4 regions of the Planomonospora sp. ID91781 genome follow, and region 2 is predicted to be linked to each of the others. Evidence: riboswitches for the same ligand, from Rfam matches in the RefSeq annotation. Region 2 holds a riboswitch; each other region holds the start of a gene.
What was found. Region 2 has a riboswitch for cobalamin ahead of HS048_RS25680 (ribonucleoside-diphosphate reductase subunit alpha). Riboswitches for the same ligand answer to the same signal wherever they lie in the genome.

Region 1 (5,674 bases), on a different contig from region 2:
ACGGGCTGGCCTCGAACGCCATCTGGAAGAAGCTGCCGTTCGTCGAGAAGAAGCAGGTCGTCAAGCTCCCCGACGGCATCTGGACCTTCGGCGGACCGCTGTCCTCCAAGCAGTACGCCGAGGCCCTCGTGAAGGCCTACACCGGTTGAGCACCACCCTCCAGGCCCCGCCGGCGCCCCCCACCCCGCTGCGGCGGCTGGGGAGCGCCGGCGTGCTCCTCCTGACGCTGGCGGCGGTCGTCGTGGCCGCCGCGGTCCACGTGACGCAGGGCACGTCGTCGATCGGCGCGCTCGATCTGCTCCGGCTGCCGTTCGGCGACACCGACGGCGAGGCCGCCCGGATCCTGCTGGCCTCCCGGCTGCCCCGGCTGCTGGCCGGGATCACCGTCGGCGTCGCCCTGGGGGTGGCGGGCGCGCTGCTGCAGGCCGTCTCCCGCAACCCCATGGCCTCGCCCGACACGCTGGCGGTCAGCGCCGGCGCCTACTTCGCGGTCGCCGCGGCGGCGGCCTTCGGCCTGACGCTGCCGCTGTTCCTGTCGGGCCTGCTCGCCCTGCTGGGCGGCCTGACCGCGGCCGCCCTGGTGATGGCGCTCGCCGCGGGCGGCCGGACCGGCACGACCAGGCTGATCCTGGCGGGTTCGGCGACCGCGCTGGCGCTCCACTCGCTCACCAACCTGCTGCTGATCCTCTTCGAGGAGGAGACCAACGGGCTGTTCGCCTGGGGCAGCGGCTCGCTCGTGCAGAGCGACCTCGAGGCCGTCACGCAGCTGGGCCCGCTGATCCTGCTGGCCGGGGCCGCCGCCGTGCTGGCCGGGCCGAGGCTCGACATCCTCTCCCTGGGCGACGACACCGCCACGGTGCTCGGCGTCAACGTCGGACGGCTGCGCCTGGTGCTCACGCTCCTGGCCGTCCTGCTGGCCGCCGCCGCGGTCACCGTCGCGGGCCCCATCGGGTTCGTGGGCCTGTGCGCGCCGGTGATCGTCAGGCTGCTCCCGGGCGTGCACCGCCACCGGACGGCGGTTCCGCTGGCGGGCCTCGTCGGCGTGCTCGTCGTCCTCGGCTCCGACATCGGGCTGCGCGCCGTCTTCGGCGGGCAGGCGGGCGTGGACGTGCCGCCCGGCGTGGTCACCTCGCTGTTCGGCGCCGCGGTGATGGTGTGGCTGGCCCGCCGCTACCGGGACGCCGGGCCGACCCGCCAGCCGCCGATCGTGCGGGTCGCGGCCCGCTCGCGCGCCGCCTTCCTGACCGTGGTGACGGCCTGCGCGGTCCTGCTCGCCGGAGCGGTCTTCCTCGGCATGCTCGGCGGCGACACCTGGATCCTGGGCGGCGACCTGGTCAACTGGCTGAACGGCCGGACCGGCCGCGGCCTCACCTTCGTGCTCGATCAGCGCTATCCGCGGGTGCTCGCCGCGGTGCTCGCCGGCGCCGCGCTGGCCGCCGCGGGCACGGCCGTCCAGGCGGTGTGCCGCAACCCGCTGGCCGAGCCGGGCATGCTCGGCGTCACCGCCGGTGCGGGCGTGGGCGCCGTCTCGCTGCTGGCCCTCGCACCGCTCGCCGGGATCTGGCCGATGTTCGCGGCGGCCATCGCCGGGGCCCTGGCCGCCTCCGCCGCGGTGTACCTGCTGTCGTGGCGCGGCGGGCTGAGCTCCGACCGGCTGGTGCTGATCGGCGTCGGCGTGCAGGCGGCCTGCACCGCCGTCACCGTGCTGATCATCGTCAAGGCGGACCCCTGGAACACCGCCATGGCGCTGACCTGGCTGTCCGGTTCCACCTACGGCCGCGTCCCCGCCCAGCTCATCCCGGTCGCGCTGGCCCTGGCCCTGGTGCTCCCGCTGATCGTCTGGCTCCGCCGCGACCTGGACCTGCTCTCCCTGGACGAGGACAGCCCCCGCGTCCTCGGCGTCCCCCTGGAACCGGTACGGCTGGCCGCTCTGGGCGGCTCGGTGCTGCTGACCGCCACCGCGGTCTCCGCCGTGGGCGTGGTCGGCTTCGTCGGCCTGATCGCCCCGCACGCCGCCCGCGCCCTGGTCGGTGCGGGCCACGCCCGCGTCCTCCCGGTGGCCGTGCTCCTCGGCGCTCTGCTGGTGAGCCTGGCCGACACGCTCGGGCGCACCGTCATCGCCCCGGCCCAGGTGCCCGCCGGGCTCGTCACCGCGCTGCTCGGCACGCCGTACTTCGTCTGGCTGCTGTGGCGCTCCCGGGCGCAGGCGGACGGCTGACCGGCCGGTTCCGGGCCCTGATCGCGATTTCCACGAGGTCGTCCCATCCGAGATCGCCTCCGCGGGACCGAGGAGCGAGTGTGCCCCTGGTCTCGTGGAGGCGGACGGTGCGACCGCACCCGGTTCGGCGGCGCGGTCGTCACCTCCTGCATGATCGCGCTCCCGCACTGCGCTACAGTCGCGTCCGGCACGAACTGACGCGAGGTGCCTCCCCCGGGAGGAGAATCGGGAAGCCGGTGCGACTCCGGCACGGGCCCGCCGCGGTGATCGGGGAGCTGCCGTCCACGCACGAGACGTGCGGCCACTGGCCTCGAGGCCGGGAAGGCGGACGGCGCAGGCGTTGATCCGAGAGTCCGAAGACCGGCCTCGCTCCACCCGCCGCCCCCTGAGGGGCGGCACGAGAGCAGCGGGAGCCTGCCCTGTGAACGACGTCCCTGCGAACGACGTCTATGCGAACGACGTCCCTGCGAACGACGTCCCTGCGAACACCGGCATCTACGACGTCATCCACCGCCGCCGCGACGTACGGTCCCAGTTCAACGGCGGACCCGTGCCCGGCGACGTCCTCGACCGCGTGCTGGCCGCCGCGCACGCGGCGCCCAGCGTGGGGCTCTCCCAGCCCTGGGACTTCGTCCTGGTACGGGACCCCGCCACCCGCCAGGCCTTCCACGACCACGTCCAGCGGGAGCGGGCCGTCTTCGCGGCGTCCCTCAGCGGGGACGAGGCCGAGCGGTTCGCCAGGATCAAGGTCGACGGCGTGCTGGAGTCGAGCCTCTCGGTGGTCGTCACCTACGACGCCGAACGCGCCGGTCCCGCGGTCCTGGGCCGGCACGCCATCGCCGACACCGGCCTCTACTCGGTCTGCCTGGCCATCCAGAACCTGTGGCTGGCGGCCACCGCCGAGGGCCTGGGCGTCGGCTGGGTCTCGTTCTACCGCGAGCCGTTCGTGCGGCGCCTGCTCGGCATCCCGTCCGGGATCCGCCCGGTGGCCTGGCTCTGCCTGGGACCGGTCACCCACGTCGAACCGGCCCCCGACCTGGAACGGCACGGCTGGCGCCGCCGCGCCCCGCTGAGCGCCGCGGTCCGGCACGAACGGTGGTGACGCGAGGACACGGATCGACCCGGGGCGCGGGACCCGGATGGGGCCTTGCCGCGGCCCGAGCGGACATGATCGACTAAGGCGGTCATGTTCGGCGCGAACCCCCGCATGAATGGACCTGGCCCATGAACACCCCCCGCGAATCCGGCGCTCCGCGCGACCTCGGCCTCGACCGGCCGCACTCGGCCCGCATCTGGAACTACTGGCTGGGCGGCAAGGACCACCACCCGGCCGACCGCGAGGCCGGGGAGATGGTCAAGCAGCTCATCCCGGGCATCGTCGAAGCGGCCCGGGCCGACCGGGCGTTCCTGGGCCGGGCCGTACGGCACCTGGCGGGCGAGGCGGGCATCCGCCAGTTCCTCGACATCGGCACGGGCCTGCCCACCGCCGACAACACCCACGAGGTCGCGCAGCGGATCGCCCCGGAGTGCCGGGTCGTCTACGTCGACAACGACCCGATCGTCCTGGCGCACGCCCGCGCCCTGCTCGCCGGCACGCCCGAGGGCCGCACCCAGTACATCGAGGCCGACCTGCGCGACCCGCAGCACATCCTGCGGGTCGCCGCGCAGACGCTCGACTTCACCGAACCCGTCGCGCTGATGCTGCTGGGCATCCTGCACCACATCGTCGACGACGCCGAGGCGGGGAAGATCGTACAGGAGCTGGTCGACGCCCTGCCCTCCGGCAGTTACCTGGCGATCGCGCACGCCACGGCCGAGGTCCACGGTGACGCCATGCACGAGGCGATGCGGCGGTTCATGGAGCGGGGCGGCACCCCGATCGTGGCCCGCGACCGCCGTCACCTGGCGACGTTCTTCGACGGGCTGGAGCTCCTGGAGCCCGGCGTGGTGTCCTGCTCGAGATGGCGTGCCGAGGCCGAGCCCTGGGGCGAGCCCGAAGAGGTCTCCCAGTTCTGCGGGGTCGCCCGCAAGCCGTGAAGCCCCGGCCGGGGTGCCCGCCGCGGCGGCAGAGCGCACCAGGAGAAAACCAATAATCACCTCACGTATTCGCCTATAAGGTGCATCCGTGGACGCCCTGGAAAACCTCCCGCCGGAAGACCCCACGCCGGAAAGCCTCGCCCTGGAGGGCCTCGTCATCACCAGGCGGCTGCGGGTCCCCCTCGGCGCTCCCGCGGACGCCGTGCCGGGCTGGGGTGAGACGGCCGCCCGGCAGCTCGACGCCGCGCTGCTGAGCGTGGGGTTCACGTGCTCGCCGGCCCTGCTCGCGCGTCTGGCCGGGCTGCCCGGCCAGGAGGTGGTCGATCTGGGCGTGCGCGTCCTGGCCGCGGTCCGCCGGCTGGTCGGCGACCACGTGCGGCACAACGCCTACTTCATCGACTTCCCCGCCAACGTGCCCGACACCGTGGAGTTCTGGGCCGGCCTGCTGCGCGAGGCGCTGCTCGACCCGGTCACCGCGCTCGACCCTGCCACCGCGCGGGTCCGGCCGTCGACGATCGACCTGCTGAGCCTGCCGGGATACGGCCGCTACCGGCACACCTACGCCGAACTGCTGGCCGCGCACGCGGAGCTGGTCCCGCTGGCCGGGGACCGGGTGACCGTGCTGGAAGCGGGCGGGAGCCTGGAGTCCGAGGCGCGCGACCTCTACTTCTCCCTGGCGGGCTCGCAGGCGCCGCTCGCCGCCGAGGACCTGGCGGCCCTGCGCTCGCTCGCCTCGTTCTGCGCCGAGCAGCCCGAGGACGTGCCCGTGCGCGAGAACCGCGCCGTCGTCAACGAGGTACGGCTGGCCGCCGGCCTCCCCCTGCTCGTCGACACGGTGACCGACGTGCTCCGGCTGGCCTGCGGCGCCTCCGGCGGCGATGTCACGCTGGCCGCGCCCACCAGGTTCCGTTCGTTCCGCCGCGCCGAGCGCCGCGCTCTCCTGGCCGCGCTGGACGGCCTGCCCCCGGCCTCGCACGGTGACGTCACCCGCCACCGGGAGCAGTGGAAGCGACTCGGCGAGCGGCTCCACCCGCACGAGTTCCCGCGGTTCCCACGGGCCGTCCAGGTCTTCGAGGCGGCCAGGGGCGTCCGGAAGGTCGCCGGCCTCGACAGCCAGGTCGAGGCCGCCCTGTCGGCCGGCCGTACCGCCGACGCCGTGCGGTTGCTGGAGAACGCTCCCGGCGCGCTGCTGCGCCGCCTCGACCACCTGCTGCGGACCGGCTCGTCCGCGTCGGCCGTACTGGACGCCGCGGAGAGATCCGCCGGGCGGGCGTCCGGCCGCGTGCTGCTCTCCCTGCGCGAGCACCTGCAGAACCGGCTCGCGCCCGCCGCCGGCCGCGTCTTCGTCAACCGGTACGGCAGGGCGTGGACGACCCCGGACGGCCGCGCGCCGCTCGGCGAGGAGACGCTGGGGCGGCT
Region 2 (5,674 bases):
CGGCCGTCCAGGAGCTCAAGCGCAAGGGCGGCCGGGTGCTCGGCATCGTCAACACCGTCGGCAGCGCCATCGCCCGCGAGTGCGACGGCGGCGTCTACCTGCACGCCGGACCTGAGGTCTCCGTCGCCAGCACCAAGGCGTTCACCTCGACCGCGGTGGCCTTCGCGCTGCTGGCCCTGCACCTGGGCCGGGTGCGCGACCTGTCGCCGGCCGACGGCCGCCGGATCTGCGAGGGGCTGCGCGCGCTGCCCGACCAGATCAAGGAGATCCTCGCCCTGGAGCCGCAGGTCAAGGAACTGGCCGAGAAGTACGCCGACTCGCCGAGCATCATGTTCGTCGGCCGCGTCCGGGGCTACCCGGTGGCGCGCGAGGGCGCGCAGAAGCTCAAGGAGATCTCCTACGTGCACGCCGAGGCCTATCCGGCCAGCGAGCTCAAGCACGGCCCGCTGGCGCTGATCGGCCCGGAGATGCCGACCGTGGCGATCGTCCCCGACGACGAGCTGCTGGACAAGAACCTCACCACGCTGGGGGAGATCCGTGCGCGCGGCGGGCGGGTGCTGATGGTCGGCCACCGCGTCGCCGACCCCAAGCTGGCCGACGACTGCCTGGTCGTGCCCAAGAACGAGGTCGAGCTGGACCCGATCCTGCTGGGCATCCCGCTCCAGCTCTTCGCCTACCACGCCGCCGTCGCCCTGGAGCGGGACGTGGACAAGCCCCGGAACCTGGCCAAGAGCGTCACGGTGGAGTAGCCGGAACGCTGCGCCCGCTACGTCCCGTTCTGTGGCGGAAAGTAATGGTGCTGTAACCTAGAGTGCCAAGGGCACCCTGGGAAAGGGGCACCTATGCACCGTAGGCGGTTTTTCTGGATCACCGCGGGGATCGCGGTCGCCGCGGCGGGATGCGGGACGACGGGCGGCGCCGGACCTCCGGTGCCGGAGAGGTTGTCGGTCATCGCGCCCGCGGCCCGCGGGCGCGAGGCCGACCGGGTGGCCCGGGCGCTGGCGTCGGCGCTGACCGGCGACGGACTGGCCCGGACGGTCGAGGTGGAGAACCACCCGGGCGGGGCCGGGGCCGCCGCCCTCGCGGCCCTCGCCGCGTCGCGGACCTCCGGTGCGCCGTTCACCCGCGAGGGCGGGCTGCTGGTGGCCGGGATGCCGATGGTCGCCGGGGCGGAGACGTCCGGCGCCGCCCCGCTGGCCGAGTCCGCCACCCCGCTGGCCCGCCTGGTCGGCGAGTGGGCGGCGCTGGCGGTCTCCGCCGACTCGCGGCTGCGCTCCTTCGAGGACTTCGCCGCCCGGCTCCGCCGGGACCCCGCCGGGCTGGTGGTCGGCGGCCGGGCGGCCGGCGGCCCGGACCACGTCCTCTACGGCATGATCGGCAAGTGCCTGGGCGTGGACGCCCGCCTCCTCGAGTACACCGGGTACGCCGGGGCCGACCAGGCCGTCGAGGCGCTCGGCGGCGGATGGGCCGCCGCGATTCTGGCCCCGGCCCGCGTCCTGGCCGCCGGGCTCGCCTCGGGACGCCTGCGCGTGCTGGCGGTCTCCTCCCGCGAACGGATCGACGGGATCGAGGCGCCGACGCTCATGGAGCTGGAGGTCCGGCTGGAGTACGCCGACTGGCGCGGGCTGCTCGGCCCGGGGGAGATGAGCGCCGAGGACCGCGAGGCCGCCGTCGCGCTCTGCGACCGGATCGACGCCTCCCCGCGCTGGCGGGAACTGTGCGCGCGCCAGGGCTGGGAACGCGTGTACCTCAGCGGCGACGACTTCCGGCAGTGGCTCGCCACCGAGACCGAGCGCACCCGGGGCGTGCTCTACGAACTCGGGCTGCTGGGCTCGTCCGACACAAATTGTAGGGCCGGTTGCGCGATCCGCCCCTAGATGTAGGATCCTCCTCGTTGCTGGTTCGCCCCTGGCGGGGCGAGGAAAGAGGGAACCCGGTGCGATTCCGGGACTGCCCCGCAGCGGTGAACGGGAACGACCGCCGTCAGAGGCACTGGGGAGACCTGGGAAGCGACGGCCAGTAGGAAGCGCACGAACACGCCCGTGAGTCCGAAGACCTGCCGGTGACGCGTGGAAGGGGAGCCGGACCGGGCTCCGGGACGCCCGAGGGCGGTCCGGACCGCCCGGTGGGCGGCCCCGGCCACGCAAGCGGTCCAGGGCTTCGAGGGAGGGCCCGCGGACGAGGCGGTTCCCGCATGCCCTTCCTGCGGCCGGGATCCGCCCTCCGACGCGCGCCCGTTCCTCGAGAGCCGTACACACGGGGAATTCCAGCGCGCGAGGGGTGGCACGTGACACAGACCATGGCAGAGGCCGCGATCGGCACGGCGGGTGACGCGGCGGGCGGCGCGACCGGCACGGTGGTGACCGGCACGGCGGGTGACGCGGCGGGCGGCGCGGCGGGCGGTACGACGGCCGGCGCCGTACCGGGGGCGGGAACCGGCCCGGACGCCCGCCGGCTGGCCATCGAGGAGGCCGCCGCCCGGGTGATCACCGACCCGGAGAACTCCAGGACCGCCGCCGGGCTGCTGGACGGGCTGATCGCCGACGAGGCCGCCGAGCACGGCGTCCGGACCTTCTCGGAATCCGTCGCCGCCACCCACGCGGCCGGACTGGTCGCCGACCGGCTGGCGGAGTTCGTCGCGGCCAACGCGGCGGAGCTGGACGCGCTGGTCCGCGAGGAGACCCGGTTCGAGTACTTCGGCCTGCGCACGGTCTACGACCGCTACCTGCTGCGCCACCCGGAGACCCGCAAGGTCCTGGAGCGCCCGCAGCACTTCTTCCTCCGGGTGGCCTGCGGCCTGTCGGAGACGGTGGCCGAGGCCGCCGAGCTGTACGGCCTCATGACCACGCTGTCCTACCTGCCGAGCTCGCCGACCCTGTTCAACTCCGGCGCCCGCCGCCCGCAGCTGTCGTCGTGCTTCCTGCTCGACTCGCCGCGCGACGAGCTGGAGGCCATCTACGAGCGCTACGGGCAGGTCGCGCGCCTGTCGAAGTACGCCGGGGGGATCGGCATCGCCTGGACCCGGGTGCGCTCGCGGGGCTCGCTGATCCGGGGCACCAACGGCCACTCCAACGGCATCGTGCCGTGGCTGCGCACGCTGGACTCCAGCGTCGCCGCGGTCAACCAGGGCGGCCGGCGCAAGGGCGCCGCCTGCGTCTACCTGGAGACCTGGCACGCCGACATCGAGGAGTTCCTGGAACTGCGCGACAACACCGGCGAGGACGCCCGCCGCACCCACAACCTCAACCTGGCCAACTGGGTGCCGGACGAGTTCATGCGCCGGGTCGAGGCGGACGCGGCATGGTCGCTGTTCGACCCCAAGGACGTCCCGCACCTCACCGACCTGTACGGCGCCGCCTTCGACGCCGCCTACCGGGCCGCCGAGGAGGCCGGGCTGGCCGTGCGGCGGATCCCGGCCCGGACCCTCTACGGCCGGATGATGCGGACCCTGGCCCAGACCGGCAACGGCTGGATGACCTTCAAGGACGCGGCCAACCGCACCTCCAACCAGACCGCCCGCCCCGAGAACGTCATCCACCTGTCCAACCTCTGCACCGAGATCCTCGAGGTCACCAGCGACGCCGAGACGGCCGTCTGCAACCTCGGCTCGGTGAACCTGGCCGCCCACCTGGCCGGGGACGGGGTCGACTGGGAGCGGCTGCGCCGCACCGTCCGCACCGCCGTGCGGTTCCTGGACCGCACCATCGACCTGGGCTTCTACCCGACGCCCGAGGCCGAGGCGGCCAACCGCCGGTGGCGGCCGATCGGGCTGGGCGTGATGGGCCTGGCCGACGTGTTCTTCGCGCTGCGCCTGCCGTTCGACTCGCCGGAGGCGCTGGAGCTGTCCACCCGGATCGCCGAGGAGATCGCGCTCGCCGCCTACGGCACCTCCGCCGACCTGGCCGCCGAGCGGGGCCGGCACCCCTCCTACGGCGAGACCCGGGCCGCGGACGGGGTGCTCCACCCCGACCACTACGGCGACGGCCACAGCGACGGCCGCAGCGGCGGTCACGGGGCCTCCCGGTCCGCCGCGCGCTCGCCCGAGTGGGCCGCGCTGCGGGAGCGGATCGCGGAGACCGGCCTGCGCAACTCCCTGCTGATCGCGATCGCGCCGACCGCCACGATCGCCTCCATCGCCGGCTGCTACGAGTGCATCGAGCCGCAGGTCTCCAACGTCTTCAAGCGCGAGACCCTGTCGGGCGAGTTCCTCCAGGTCAACCGCTACCTGGTCCGCGACCTGCAGGCGCGCGGGCTGTGGAACGAGCGGATCCGGGACGCGATCAAGCGGGCCGACGGCTCGGTCCAGGACATCCCGGAGATCCCCGCCGACCTCAAGGTCCTGTACCGGACCGCCTGGGAGCTGCCGCAGAAGGCGCTGATCGACCTGGCCGCCGCGCGCACGCCGTACGTCGACCAGGCGCAGTCGCTGAACCTCTTCATGGCCACCCCGACCATCGGCAAGCTCTCCTCGATGTACGCCTACGCCTGGAAGTCGGGCCTGAAGACCACCTACTACCTGCGCTCGCGCCCCGCGACGCGGATCGCCCAGACCACCGTGGCCGCCGCCCCGGGCGCGCCCGCGCCCGCCGCGGTCGCCGACCCCGAGGCCGTCGCGTGCTCCCTGGAGAACCCCGAGGTCTGCGACGCCTGCCAGTAGGCCCGCCCGGCGCCCCGCCGCGACCCGACGCGCCCTGCCGCGCCTTCGTGCCTTTCCGCGCCTTTCCGTGCCTTTCCACGGCCCGGCGCGCGATCCGGCGACCTCACGCACGACCTCACGCACGACCCGACGACGACACGGAGACATCCAGCATGCTGCTCGACCCCGGCATGGACCTGACCCTGCGGCCCATGCGCTACCCGGACTTCTACGAGCGCTACCGGGCCGCCATCCGCAACACCTGGACGGTGGAGGAGGTGGACCTGAACTCCGACCTCGCCGACCTGGCGAAGATGACGGACCAGGAGCGCCACCTGATCAACCGGCTCGTGGCGTTCTTCGCCACCGGCGACTCGATCGTGGCCAACAACCTGGTCCTCAACCTCTACCAGCACGTCAACGCCCCCGAGGCCCGGCTCTACCTCAGCCGCCAGCTGTTCGAGGAGGCCGTGCACGTCCAGTTCTACCTGACGCTGCTCGACACCTACCTGCCCGACCACGACGAGCGGGTCAAGGCCTTCGCCGCGGTCGAGCACATCCCGTCGATCAGGGACAAGGCCGAGTTCTGCTTCCGCTGGATCGACTCGCTCGGCGGGCTGGACCGGCTGGAGACGAGGGAGGACCGCCGCGCCTTCCTGCTCAACCTGATCTGCTTCGCCGCCTGCATCGAGGGCCTGTTCTTCTACGGCGCCTTCGCCTACGTCTACTGGTTCCGCTCCCGCGGCCTGCTCGGCGGCCTGGCCACCGGGACGAACTGGGTGTTCCGCGACGAGTCCATGCACATGGAGTTCGCCTTCAGCGTGGTGGACACCGTGCGAGCGGAGGAGCCCGGTCTCTTCGACGACGAGCTCGCCGCGCAGGTCGTCCGGATGATGGAGGAGGCGGTCGCGGCCGAACTGGCCTTCGCCGCCGACCTGTGCGGCGACGGCCTGCCCGGGATGGGCGTCGAGGCGATGCGGGGCTACCTGGAGTACGTGGCCGACCAGCGCCTGGCCCGGCTCGGCATGCCCGTCCGGT
Region 3 (5,674 bases), 620 kb from region 2:
GCCAGGCCCAGGGCCTCCCGCAGGCCGGGCAGCGCCTCGCTCCCCGCCCACATCTGGCGGGCCCGGAGCATGGCGAGCACCAGGTCGACGCGGACCTCCCCCTGCGGGGCGGCGCCCAGCACGTGCAGGCCGTCGCGGATCTGCACGTCCTTGACCTCGCAGAGCCACCCGTCCAGGTGGAGCAGGAAGTCGTCGAACTCCGCGTCGTGCGGGCGGTCCCCGACCCCCAGGTCGTGGTCGAGCCGGGCCGCCTGGATCAGCGTCCAGATCTGGGCGCGGATCGCCGGGAGCTTGGCCGGGTCCATGGCCGCGATCGAGGCGTGCTCGTCGAGGAGCTGCTCCAGCCGCGCCATGTCCCCGTAGGTGTCGGCGCGGGCCATCGGCGGCACCAGGTGGTCGACCAGGGTGGCGTGGGCGCGGCGCTTGGCCTGGGTGCCCTCTCCGGGGTCGTTGACCAGGAACGGGTAGACCAGCGGCAGGTCGCCCAGGGCGGCGTCCGGGCCGCAGGAGGCCGACAGGCCCGCGGACTTGCCGGGCAGCCACTCCAGGTTGCCGTGCTTGCCGACGTGCACGACCGCGTGCGCACCGAACCCGTCGGCCAGCCACCGGTAGGCCGCCAGGTAGTGGTGGCTCGGCGGCAGGTCCGGGTCGTGGTAGATGGCGATCGGGTTCTCGCCGAAGCCGCGCGGCGGCTGGACCATCACCACGACGTTCCCGGCGCGCAGCGCGGCCAGCACGATCTCGCCCTCCGGGTCGCGGGACCGGTCGACGAACAGCTCGCCGGGCGGCGGCCCCCAGTGCGCCTCGACCCGCTCGCGCAGGTCCGCCGGGAGCGTGCCGTACCACTCGGCGTAGGTGCGCGCGGCGATGCGCACCGGGTTGCCGGCCAGCCGCTCCTCGGTGAGCCAGTCGGGGTCCTGCCCGCCCGCCGCGATCAGCGCGTGGATCAGCGCGTCGCCGTCCTGGGCGGCCACGCCGGGCAGCTCGTCCTCGGCGCCGATGTCGTAGCCGTGCCCGCGCAGCGCGGCCAGCAGCCGCACCAGGCTCGCGGGGGTGTCCAGGCCGACGGCGTTGCCGATCCGGGAGTGCTTGGTCGGGTAGGCCGAGAGCATCAGCACGATCCGCCGCTCCGCGGGCGGGACGTGCCGCAGCGCGGCGTGCCGTACGGCGATGCCGGCCACCCGCGCGGCCCGCTCGGGGTCGGCGGCGTAGACGGTGAGCCCGTCGGCGTCGGTCTCCTTGAACGAGAACGGCACGGTGATGATCCGGCCGTCGAACTCGGGGATGGCCACCTGGGTGGCGGCGTCCAGCGGCGACAGGCCGTCGTCGCTGCCCTCCCAGGTCTCCCGGCTGCTCGTCAGGCAGAGTCCCTGCAGGATCGGCACGTCCAGCTCGGCCAGCGCCCCGACGTCCCACGCCTCGTCGTCGCCGCCGGCCGACGCGGTCGCCGGGCGGGTGCCTCCGGCCGCGAGCACCGTCACCACCAGGGCGTCGACCTGGCGCAGGGTCTCGATCAGGGCGGGCTCGGCGGCGCGCAGGGAGGCGCAGTAGACGGGCAGCGCCCGCGCGCCCGCGTCCTCGACCGCCGCGCAGAGCGTCTCGACGAACGCGGTGTTCCCGGCGACGTGGTGGGCCCGGTAGTACAGCACCCCCACGACCGGGGCGTTCCCGACGGCGTCCCCGGCGGCGTCCCCGGCGGTGTCCCGGCGGGCCTCGCGCTCCAGCACCCCCCAGGCCGGGGTGGGCCGGGGGGGTGCGAAGCCGTGGCCGGTGAGCAGCACGGTGTCGGACAGGAACCGGTGCAGCTCGGCGAGGTTGGCCGGGCCGCCGTGGGCGAGGTAGGCGTGCGCCTCGGCGCAGACGCCGCCGGGGACCCCCCACTGGCGGGACAACTCCATCAGCTCGGCGTCGGGCGCCTGCTCGCCGCCGAGCACGACGACGGGCCGGGGCCCGGCGAGCAGGGCGTCCAGGCCCTCCTCCCAGGCGCGGCGCCCGCCGAGCAGCCGGACCACGACCAGGTCGGCGCCCTCCAGCAGCGGCGGCAGGTCCGCGGCGGCGAGCCGGGCGGGGTTGCCCAGCCGGTAGGCGGCGCCGCTCGCCCGGGCGCTGAGCAGGTCGGTGTCGGAGGTGGAGAGCAGCAGGATCACGCGGCACGTCCCTCGGGACGGGGGCACGGCGAAGGGCGCACGGAGACTCTTCCTCCCTCGGGGTCCTCGCCCCGGGTCGTCGGCGGACGCGAGGGCCGGAGTCTCCTGGCTCCCGGATCGACGCTCCCCCCGGCCTTCCCGTCCGCACGCGGACAGTGGCCTGGTTGGGGGTCGCTCCCCGGTCACAGTGGCGGGACCGCGCCGGATTCGCACCGGCTTCCTCCCATTGCCTTCGCTCGACCATGAGCGTACGGCAGTTCGGTCGTCCGGAGGAACCCGGCGTTAGCATCCTCGGCGTGACCGTTCCCGACCTCTCCGGAAATCCCGGCATGTCCGGCTCCCCCGATGTGCCCGGCGGACTCGGGCTTCCCGCCCCTTCCGGCGCACCCGGCGGACCGGGGCCCTCCGGAACTCCCGGCCTGTCCGGCTCCTCCGGCGCGCCCGGCCGTCCCGGACCCCCTGACGCGTCCGGCGCACCCGGCTCCTCCCGCGCCTCCGACGGTCCCGGCTCCTCCGGCGTGTCCGGCCTTCCGGGCCGGTCCCGGTCCGACGCGTGTCCCGGAGCGCTGCAGACGCACGCCGCCGCCGACGGCGGGCTGGCCCGGATCCGGGTTCCCGGCGGCCGCCTGCCCTCGACCCGGCTGCGCGAGCTGGCCCGGGCCGCCGCCGAGTGCGGCACCGGCGTCATCGAGCTGACCTCCCGGGCGAACGTCCAGGTCCGCGGGCTGGGCGAGGAGTCCGGCTTCGCGGCGCGGATGGGCGAGGCGGGCCTGCTGCCCTCGCCGACCCACGAGCGGGTCCGCAACATCCTGGCCTCCCCGCTGACCGGCTGCGACGGCCGCGGGCTGCTCGACGCGGGCCCGCTGGTCGCCGAACTGGACCGGTCGCTGTGCGCCCGCCCGGAGCTGGCCGCCCTGCCCGGCCGGTTCCTGTTCGCCGTCGACGACGGCCGCGGCGACGTCGCCGGGCTCGGCGCCGACGCGGGGATCCTGCCGCTCGCTCCCGACCTGGTCGCGGTCCTCGTCGCGGGCGCCGACAGCGGCCTGCGCGTCCCGGTGTCCGAGGCGGTTCCCGCGCTGCTCGCGGTGGCCGGGGCGTTCCTGGCGGAGCTCGCGGGTTCGGGGACCGCCGCCTGGCGGATCGGGGAACTGCCCGGCGGTCCCGGCCGGGTCGTGGCACGCCTCCGCGCCGAGGCGGCCGGCTCGGCCGTCGCCCTCGCGGGCGCTTCCGCGGCCGCCCCGGTGGAGACCCCCGCGGACGCCGCGGCGCCGCCTCCCGCGACGGACGCCGGCGTGGGCTCCGGGCTCGGCCGGCCGGTGGCGCCGCACCCGGTCACGCACGGACCGGTGGGCGTCATCGAGCCGGTCCGCGGGCGCGGGGACCGGAAGGAGGCCGGAGACGGAGACGGGGGCGGGGATCCCGGTGACCGGGTGGCCCTCGGCGTCGCGGTGCCGCTGGGGCGGCTGACCGCGGCGCAGGCGGAACTGCTCGCCGGGCTGGCCGACGAGGTACGGCTCACGCCGTGGCGGGGGGTGGTCGTGCCCGGTCTGACCCGCGCGGAGGCGGCGGAGGCGGCCGTCCGGCTGGCGGACGCCGGGCTGGTCACGGACCCGGACTCGCCGTGGACCGGCGTGAGCGCCTGCACCGGCCGCCCGGGCTGCGCCAAGTCCCTCGCCGACGTCCGGGCCGACGCGGCCTCCGTCATCGGCCTCGTGGAGGCGGACGCCGCCTCGCGTTCGATGAGATCGCCGGGCACCGGTACGCTCCCCGTGCACTGGGCGGGCTGCGGGCGCCGCTGCGGCCGTCCGGCCGGGCGGGTCGTGGACGTGGTCGCGACCGGCGACGGCTACCGGGTGGACGCGGACGGCCTCAGCCTGTCCTGTGCGGACATCGGACAGACCGCGGCCGCGGTGGCGGCCGCCAGAGGGGAAACGTGATCGACTACGTCCGCGACGGCGCGGAGATCTACCGCCGTTCCTTCGCCACCATCCGCGCCGAGACCGACCTGAGCGGGCTGCCCGAGGACGTCGCGCGGGTCGCGGTCCGCATGGTCCACGCCTGCGGCATGGTGGACCTGGTCGACGACCTCGGCTGGTCTCCCGGCGTCGTGGCCTCGGCGCGGGCCGCACTGCTGGCCGGGGCCCCGGTGCTGTGCGACGCGATGATGGTCGCCTCCGGAGTGACCCGCCACCGTCTCCCGGCCGGCAACGACGTCGTCTGCACCCTCGGCGACCCGCGGGTGCCGGAGCTCGCCGAGCGCCTGGGCACCACCCGCAGCGCCGCCGCGCTGGAGCTCTGGCGCGACCGGCTGGAGGGCGCCGTGGTCGCGGTGGGCAACGCGCCCACCGCGCTGTTCCGGCTGCTGGAGATGGTCGAGGAGGGCGCGGGACGGCCCGCGGCCGTACTCGGCGTCCCCGTAGGTTTCATCGGCGCCGCCGAGTCCAAGCAGGCCCTCGCCGGACACCCGGCGGGCCTGCCGTACCTGGTCGTGCACGGCCGCAGGGGCGGCAGCGCGATGGCCGCCGCCGCCGTCAACGCGATCGCCAGCGAACAGGAGTGAGCGCCATGACCGACGACCCGACCGGTGCGACCGGTGCGGCCGCAGGACACGACGGGCGCACCGGGCACGACGGGCCCGCCGCCGCGGGACGGCTCTGGGGGGTGGGGCTGGGACCGGGTGATCCGGAGCTGGTGACCGTCAAGGCCGCCCGCCTCCTCGGTGCGGCGGACGTGATCGCCTACCACAGCGCCCGGCACGGCCGGAGCATCGCCCGCTCGGTCGCCGCGCCGTACCTGCGGGAGGGCCAGATCGAGGAGGCCCTCATCTACCCGCTCACCACGGAGACGACCGACCATCCGGGCGGCTACCAGGGGGCGATCGACGACTTCTACGCCGAGTGCGCGCTCCGGCTGGCCGCGCACCTGGACGCGGGGCGCGACGTGGTGGTGCTGTGCGAGGGCGACCCGCTCTTCTACGGCTCCTACATGCACATGCACAAGCGCCTGGCGCACCGCTACACCACCGAGGTCGTCCCGGGCGTCACCTCGGTGAGCGGGGCCGCGGCGGTCCTCGGCCGGCCGCTGGTGGAGCGCGACGAGACGCTGACGGTGCTGCCCGGCACCCTGCCCGCCGAGGTGCTGGCCGAGCGGCTCGCGGCCGCCGACTCCGCCGCGGTGCTCAAGCTGGGCCGGACGTTCACCAAGGTCCGCGACGCGCTGGAGAAGGCGGGCCGTCTGGAGGAGGCCTGGTACGTGGAGCGCGCCACCACCGGCGGGCAGCGCCTGGCCCCGCTGGCGGAGGTCGACCCGGAGAGCGTGCCGTACTTCTCGCTGGCCCTGATCCCCAGCCCGGTGAACGCCGGACCGGCCCCCGCCGGTCCGGCCCGTACGGCGGAGGCGGCGGCGGGCGTCCGGCCCTCGACCGGGACCACGACCGGCACCTCGACCGGGACCGCGACCGGGACGGGCACCGCGGGCAGGACCGGCGAGGTCGTGGTCGTCGGGCTCGGCCCGGCCGGCCGGCCCTG
Region 4 (5,674 bases), 720 kb from region 2:
CCTCGGCGTCGACCCGGTAGACGCCGGCCAGCAGGGCGGGGGTCAGCACTTCGCCGGGCGTGCCGAGGGCCACGACGCGGCCGGCGTCCATGACGCAGATGCGGTCGCAGAACGCGGCGGCCAGGTTGAGGTCGTGCAGGGCGATCACGGAGGTGACGCCGAGCCCGCGCACCAGGCTCAGCACGTCGAGCTGGTGGCGCAGGTCGAGGTGGTTGGTCGGTTCGTCCAGCACCATCACGGCCGGTTGCTGGGCCAGCGCCCGCGCGATCAGCACCCGCTGCTTCTCGCCGCCCGACAGCCGGTCGAACGGCGCGTACGCCAGGTCGGCCACGTCGAGCCGGTTCAGGGCGTCGGCGATGATCTCCCGGTCGGAGGCGTCGTCGCCGTCGAACGCGCGTTTGTGCGGGGTGCGGCCCATGGCGACGACGTCGTACACGGTGAGTTCGAAGTCGCCGCCGCTCTCCTGGAGCACGGCGGCCAGCCGCCGGGCCAGCCAGGCGGGCGGCGTCCTCCAGACGTCCTCGCCGTCCAGCAGCACCCGGCCGGAGGTGGGTCTGCGGGCCCGGTAGAGGGTGCGCAGCAGCGTGGACTTGCCCGCGCCGTTGGGCCCGGCCAGCCCCAGCACCTCTCCCCCGGCGACCTCCAGGGAGATCCCGCGGACCAGGTCCCGGCCGTCGGCGCGGACCGACACGTTCTCCACGGTCAACCTCACTTGGAGCGCCTCCGCATCAGCCACAGGAAGAACGGCCCGCCGACCAGCGCGGTGATGATCCCCACCGGGATCTCCTCCGGCGCGATCAGGGTCCGGGCCACCAGGTCGGCCGCCACCAGGAAGGCCGCCCCGAGCAGCGCCGTCGCCGGCAGCGCCCGCCGGTGGTCGGCGCCGATCAGCAGCCGGACGACGTGCGGCATGATCAGCCCGACGAACCCGATGGCCCCGCTGACCGCGACGATCGCGCCGATCATCATGGCGACCAGCACGAACAGCGCCGCCCGGAAGCGGTGCACGTCCAGCCCGAGTGAGGCCGCCGCCTCCTCCCCGGCCAGCAGCAGGTTCAGCGGCCGCGACACCCCGACCAGCACGGCCGTGCCGGCCAGCACGGCGGCGGCCGGGATCCACACCACCGCCCAGGTCGTCCCGGCCAGGCCGCCCAGCATCCAGCGCACCGCCGACTGGGTCTTGTGCGGGTCGTTGGAGGTGACCAGCAGGAAGCTGGCCACGGCCGAGAGCACCTCGGCCGTCGCGACTCCGGCCAGCACCAGCCGGACCGTGGTCATCCGGCCGCCGGATCGCGCCAGGAGGTACACCGCCACCAGGGCTGCCAGGGCTCCGAGGAACGCGGCGACGGGCAGGGAGAACGCGCCGAACGCGGTCAGGCCGAACACCACCACGCTGACCGCGCCGACGCCGGCTCCGGAGGACACGCCCAGCAGCATGGGGTCGGCCAGTGGATTGCGGACCAGGGCCTGCAGCGCCATGCCGCACACCGACAGGCCTGCGCCGATCACCGCCGCCAGCAGGACGCGCGGCAGCCGCACGTCCATCACGATGGTCTCCCGCACGGCCGTCCAGGTCGGCTCGGCCAGCGCCGGATGCACCCGGTGCAGCAGGACGCCCCAGACCTGCCCCGCCGGGAGCGTGACCGACCCGGCCGCGATGGCGGCCGTGGCCGCCGCGCCCAGCAGCGCGAGCAGCAGGCCGATCACGACCGGGTACGGCAGTCCCGGGCGCCGAGCGGGGAGCACGGCGCCTGCAGCCGGCCCGCTCACCGGAACCGGTCGGCGTGCAGCTGCCCGGCCAGCGCCTCGACCGCCCCCGGCACCCGGACCCCGAGCACCACCGACGACAGCGGCAGCACCGCGAACCGCTTGTGCTTGATCGCCGGCACGTCCCTGAGCGCCGGGTTGGAGAGGAGGAACTCCTCCTTGTCGGCCGCCGACCGGTCGCCGTAGTCGTAGATGACGATCCAGTCGGGAGCGCGCTCGGCGACCTGCTCGAAGGAGACGTCGCCCCACACCTTGTCGAGGTCGGCGAAGACGTTCTCCGCGCCGGCCAGCGTGATGATCTCGTTGCCGATGCCCTTGCCGCCGGCGGTGAAGGCGGTCTTGTCCCCGCTGTCGTAGACGAACAGCTTCACCGGCGCCACCCCCGCCAGCTTCTCCCGTACTCCGGACAGGGTGGTGTGCAGCTCGGTGAGCAGCTGATCGGCCCGGCCGGGCACGCCGAAGATCTTCGCGACGTTGCGGATCTCGGTGTCCATCAGCTCCATGGTCACCGGGCCCTCGGCGCACTCCTCGACGTTCAGGTACGTCTTGATCCCGGCCTTTCGCAGGGCGTCCCGGCCGCGTCCCTCCTTCTCGTCGAAGGTGCTGGCGAAACCGCCGTAGACGAAGTCCGGCTCTTCGGCCAGCAGGGCCTCATAAGCGGGATACTCCTTCGCGACCACCTTGATCGCGCCGTAGGCCGCCTGGTACTCCGGCAGCACCTTGTCGTCGAGATAGGCGGTGCCGATCATCGACTTCTCCAGCCCGAGGGCCAGCATCACCTCGGTGGCGTGCTGGTTCATCGAGACCGCCCGCCGCGGCGGCCGCTCGTAGGTGGTCCGCACGCCGCAGTTGTCCAGGGTGACCGGGAAACCCGCGGGCGCGGAGGCCGCCGGAACGGCGGCCCGGGTGTCACCGGCCGGGGTGCCGCCGCAGGCGGCCAGCACTCCGGACACCAGGAGTGCGAGCAGGAGGGACGCGGGACGTCTGCCCGTCATGAAGTGTTCCTCTCACGGGATCTGCACGACGGGGCGGATCTGGGAGAGGGAACGCCGAGAAGCCTCTCGGCGTGGCCACCGGCCCGACGGACACCAGAGCCCGCTCCTCTCCGGGGAGATCCGCCCCAGTTCGTCGAGGAGGCGACCGCGTGAGTCTCCTGGCTCTCGGGTCGCTGCTCGTCCCCGCCTTCCCACCCCGGGCAGGGGCGGTGGCGTGGTGGGGATCCGCTCGCCGATCACAGTGGCGGGACCGCGCCGGATTCACACCGGCTTCCTCAGTCCGCGCTCGCCTTCGCGCCATCATCACACGAAACGGACCGATGCGCACGATCCGGACTGTCCTTGCCCCCACATGCCCGCCGGACTGCGGGATCACGCTCCTGCCCGGGATGTGAGATCGACACTGTCGTTACCATGTCGTTACCATGCAGCCTCCATGCAGAGCCTCCCTACGGTTGCCGGTGTCAGAAAATCCTGCTCCTCCCGGACGGGAGGGGCGGTCCCGAGAGAGGGTAAACGGATGGCTCACATCATCGAGTCGCTCACCGGCCGGCTGCTGGGCACCGTGCTTCCTGCAGGGGAGGCGCGGGCCATGGCCAAGCAGTGCATCTCCATTTCCCGGCCGACGGAGGAGTGGTGCAACTTCAGCATCCCGCCGAGCGGCCCCAAGCGGTCGATCATCACCGAGATCTGCGTCGACTTCGCCACCGAGAAGTTCTGGTCGACCACGAAGTCGAGCTGCTAGCACGCCATGCCGCACCGGAGGGTGACCGGGCTCGAGGAGGGCGCGCTCCAGAGGCCCCGGCCGGGTCCCTCCGATGACCGGGCAGCCGGGGGCCGACCAGCCTGAGCGGCGTCCCGGCGGCGTACGCGCGCTCCGCCGTGCCGGTGACCGGCACGGCGGGGCGCATCGGGAGGCGCGGCGAGGGGCCGCACCCGTAAAACGGGTGCGGCCCCTCGCCGGAGTCACCGGAGACGGACGGCGCCGGGCACCGGCGCCGCCCATCGGACACGGCTTCCCGTCATCGATCGAATCCACTCACCACAGGAGTGTCCTCCCATGCCCAGTCTCATGATGGTGTGCGCCGGAGCCGCCGGCGCGTTGAGCGTGCTGAACCTGCTGCTGACCGTGGCGGTGATCCGCCGGTTGCGCGGGTACGGGGGGCTGTCAGCCGTACCCGCGGGGCCGGGTGCCGAGAACGTCTTCCAGGTGATGCGCGCGGCCGGGGAGCAGGTGGGCGCCTTCCGTGCCCGCACCACCTGGGGCGGACCGGTCGGCCAGGAGTTCCTCGCCGACGGCACGGTGCTGTTCGGCGCCTTCGCTCAGGGCTGCCGGGCGTGCGAGGAGCGGCTGCCCGAGTTCCTGGAGCTCGCCAAGGTCTACCCCGGTAGCGGGGCAGGGGTGCTGGTCCTGCTGGTCGGAGCCGAGCGCGACCTCGAGGCCAAGCGCGCGGCGCTGGAGCCGGTGGCCACGGTGGTGATCGAGGAGATGCCCGGTGGGCCTGTCGGCAGGGCGTTCGGCGTCACCGGCTACCCGGCGATGGCGCTCGTCGACTCCGGCGGTCTGGTGCGCGTCTCCGGGACCACTGTGCGAGACGTGATGACCGCCGGGGCGGGGGTCTGAGGCGGTGCGCGGGATCATCGAGGCCCTGCGGCTGAGCCGGGAGGCGAGCCGCCTTTACACGGCTGTGTTCGCGGCCCTCACGCTGCTGACCGCCCTGGTGCCGGTGGTGACGGCGTGGCTGACCAAACTGCTCCTGGACGCCATCACCACCGGTGCGGACTCCGGCCGGGCGCTCAGGCTGGGTGTCGCGCTCGCCGTCGCCGGACTGCTCACCGGTCTGGTGCCGCACGTCACCCGGTTCGCCTCGGCGGAGAACGAGCGCAGGATCGGTCTGCTGGCGCAGGAGCGGCTGTTCACCGTGGCCGAGCGGTTCGTGGGGATGGCCAGGTTCGAGGACCCGGTCTTCCTGGACCGGATGCGGATGGCGCTGCAGCACGGCGGAGCCACGCCCGGGGTGGTGGTCTCCGGCGTGTTGTCCGTCGCCGGAGCCGTCATCACCGGCCTGGGATTCCTCGGTTCTCTGCTGGTCGTCTCACCGTGGATGCCGGTGCTGGTGCTGGTCTCCGCCGTACCGGTGCTGTCCACCGAGATGTGGCTGGCCCGCCGCAGGGCCTCCCTCCACTGGCGGCTGAGCCCGGTGGAACGCCGGGAGATGTTCTACCGGAACCTGCTCACCGACCCCCAGGCGGCCAAGGAGATCCGGCTGTTCGGGATCGGCGCGTACCTGCGCGGGCGCATGTCGGACCAGCGGCGCAGGTCCGACGGGGAGAACCGGCGGATGGACCTGCGCCAGCTGAGAGCGCAGGGGCTGACCGGGCTGCTGGGCGCGGCGGTGGCGGGCGGAGCGCTGGTCTGGGCGGTGCTGGACGCGGTCGCGGGCCGCATCACCCTGGGCGACGTCTCCCTGCTGGTGGCCGCGGTGGTCGGGGTACAGGCGGCGGGGCTGATGCTGGTTCAGGGCGTCGCCCAGTCCCATCAGCAACTGCTGCTGTTCGATCACTACCGGCAGGTCATGTCCGCCGGGCCCGATCTGCCCGTCGTCGCGCGTCCCCGGCCGGTCGTGCCGCTGCGGCAGGGCATCGTCTTCCGGGACGTGTGGTTCCGCTACGGCCCGGACCGGCCGTGGGTGCTGCGCGGCGTCGACCTGACCATCCCGCACGGCCGCACGGTGGGCCTGATCGGCCGCAACGGCGCCGGCAAGAGCACCCTGATCAAGCTGCTCTGCCGGATGTACGACCCGGAGCGCGGTGCCATCCTGTGGGACGGGACCGACCTGCGGGACCTGGACCCGGCCGAGCTGCGCGCCCGCATCGGCGCGGTCTTCCAGGACTACATGGAGTACGACCTG

Region 1: it holds a riboswitch for cobalamin, as region 2 does, so the genes downstream of both, bluB (5,6-dimethylbenzimidazole synthase) here and HS048_RS25680 (ribonucleoside-diphosphate reductase subunit alpha) in region 2, are expected to answer to the same signal.
Region 3: it holds a riboswitch for cobalamin, as region 2 does, so the genes downstream of both, HS048_RS22865 (cobaltochelatase subunit CobN) here and HS048_RS25680 (ribonucleoside-diphosphate reductase subunit alpha) in region 2, are expected to answer to the same signal.
Region 4: it holds a riboswitch for cobalamin, as region 2 does, so the genes downstream of both, HS048_RS22430 (ABC transporter substrate-binding protein) here and HS048_RS25680 (ribonucleoside-diphosphate reductase subunit alpha) in region 2, are expected to answer to the same signal.

Annotation. Positions count from the first base shown of each region.
Region 1 is NZ_JABTEY010000001.1:2,928,662-2,934,335, reverse strand. It holds gene HS048_RS13335 (iron-siderophore ABC transporter substrate-binding protein) at 1-149, shown strand, start outside; gene HS048_RS13330 (iron ABC transporter permease) at 146-2,218, shown strand; cobalamin riboswitch at 2,404-2,602, shown strand; gene bluB (5,6-dimethylbenzimidazole synthase) at 2,640-3,320, shown strand; gene HS048_RS13320 (SAM-dependent methyltransferase) at 3,443-4,255, shown strand; gene HS048_RS13315 (hypothetical protein) at 4,344-5,674, shown strand, end outside.
Region 2 is NZ_JABTEY010000002.1:1,418,121-1,423,794, reverse strand. It holds gene glmS (glutamine--fructose-6-phosphate transaminase (isomerizing)) at 1-749, shown strand, start outside; gene HS048_RS25685 (tripartite tricarboxylate transporter substrate-binding protein) at 930-1,877, shown strand; cobalamin riboswitch at 1,882-2,079, shown strand; gene HS048_RS25680 (ribonucleoside-diphosphate reductase subunit alpha) at 2,288-4,657, shown strand; gene HS048_RS25675 (ribonucleotide-diphosphate reductase subunit beta) at 4,810-5,674, shown strand, end outside.
Region 3 is NZ_JABTEY010000002.1:798,567-804,240, forward strand. It holds gene HS048_RS22865 (cobaltochelatase subunit CobN) at 1-2,147, opposite strand, end outside; cobalamin riboswitch at 2,246-2,370, opposite strand; gene HS048_RS22870 (precorrin-3B synthase) at 2,444-4,084, shown strand; gene HS048_RS22875 (precorrin-8X methylmutase) at 4,081-4,707, shown strand; gene HS048_RS22880 (precorrin-2 C(20)-methyltransferase) at 4,713-5,674, shown strand, end outside.
Region 4 is NZ_JABTEY010000002.1:701,898-707,571, forward strand. It holds gene HS048_RS22420 (ABC transporter ATP-binding protein) at 1-712, opposite strand, end outside; gene HS048_RS22425 (iron ABC transporter permease) at 709-1,746, opposite strand; gene HS048_RS22430 (ABC transporter substrate-binding protein) at 1,767-2,762, opposite strand; cobalamin riboswitch at 2,893-3,088, opposite strand; gene HS048_RS22435 (hypothetical protein) at 3,283-3,507, shown strand; gene HS048_RS22440 (hypothetical protein) at 3,823-4,386, shown strand; gene HS048_RS22445 (ABC transporter ATP-binding protein) at 4,391-5,674, shown strand, end outside.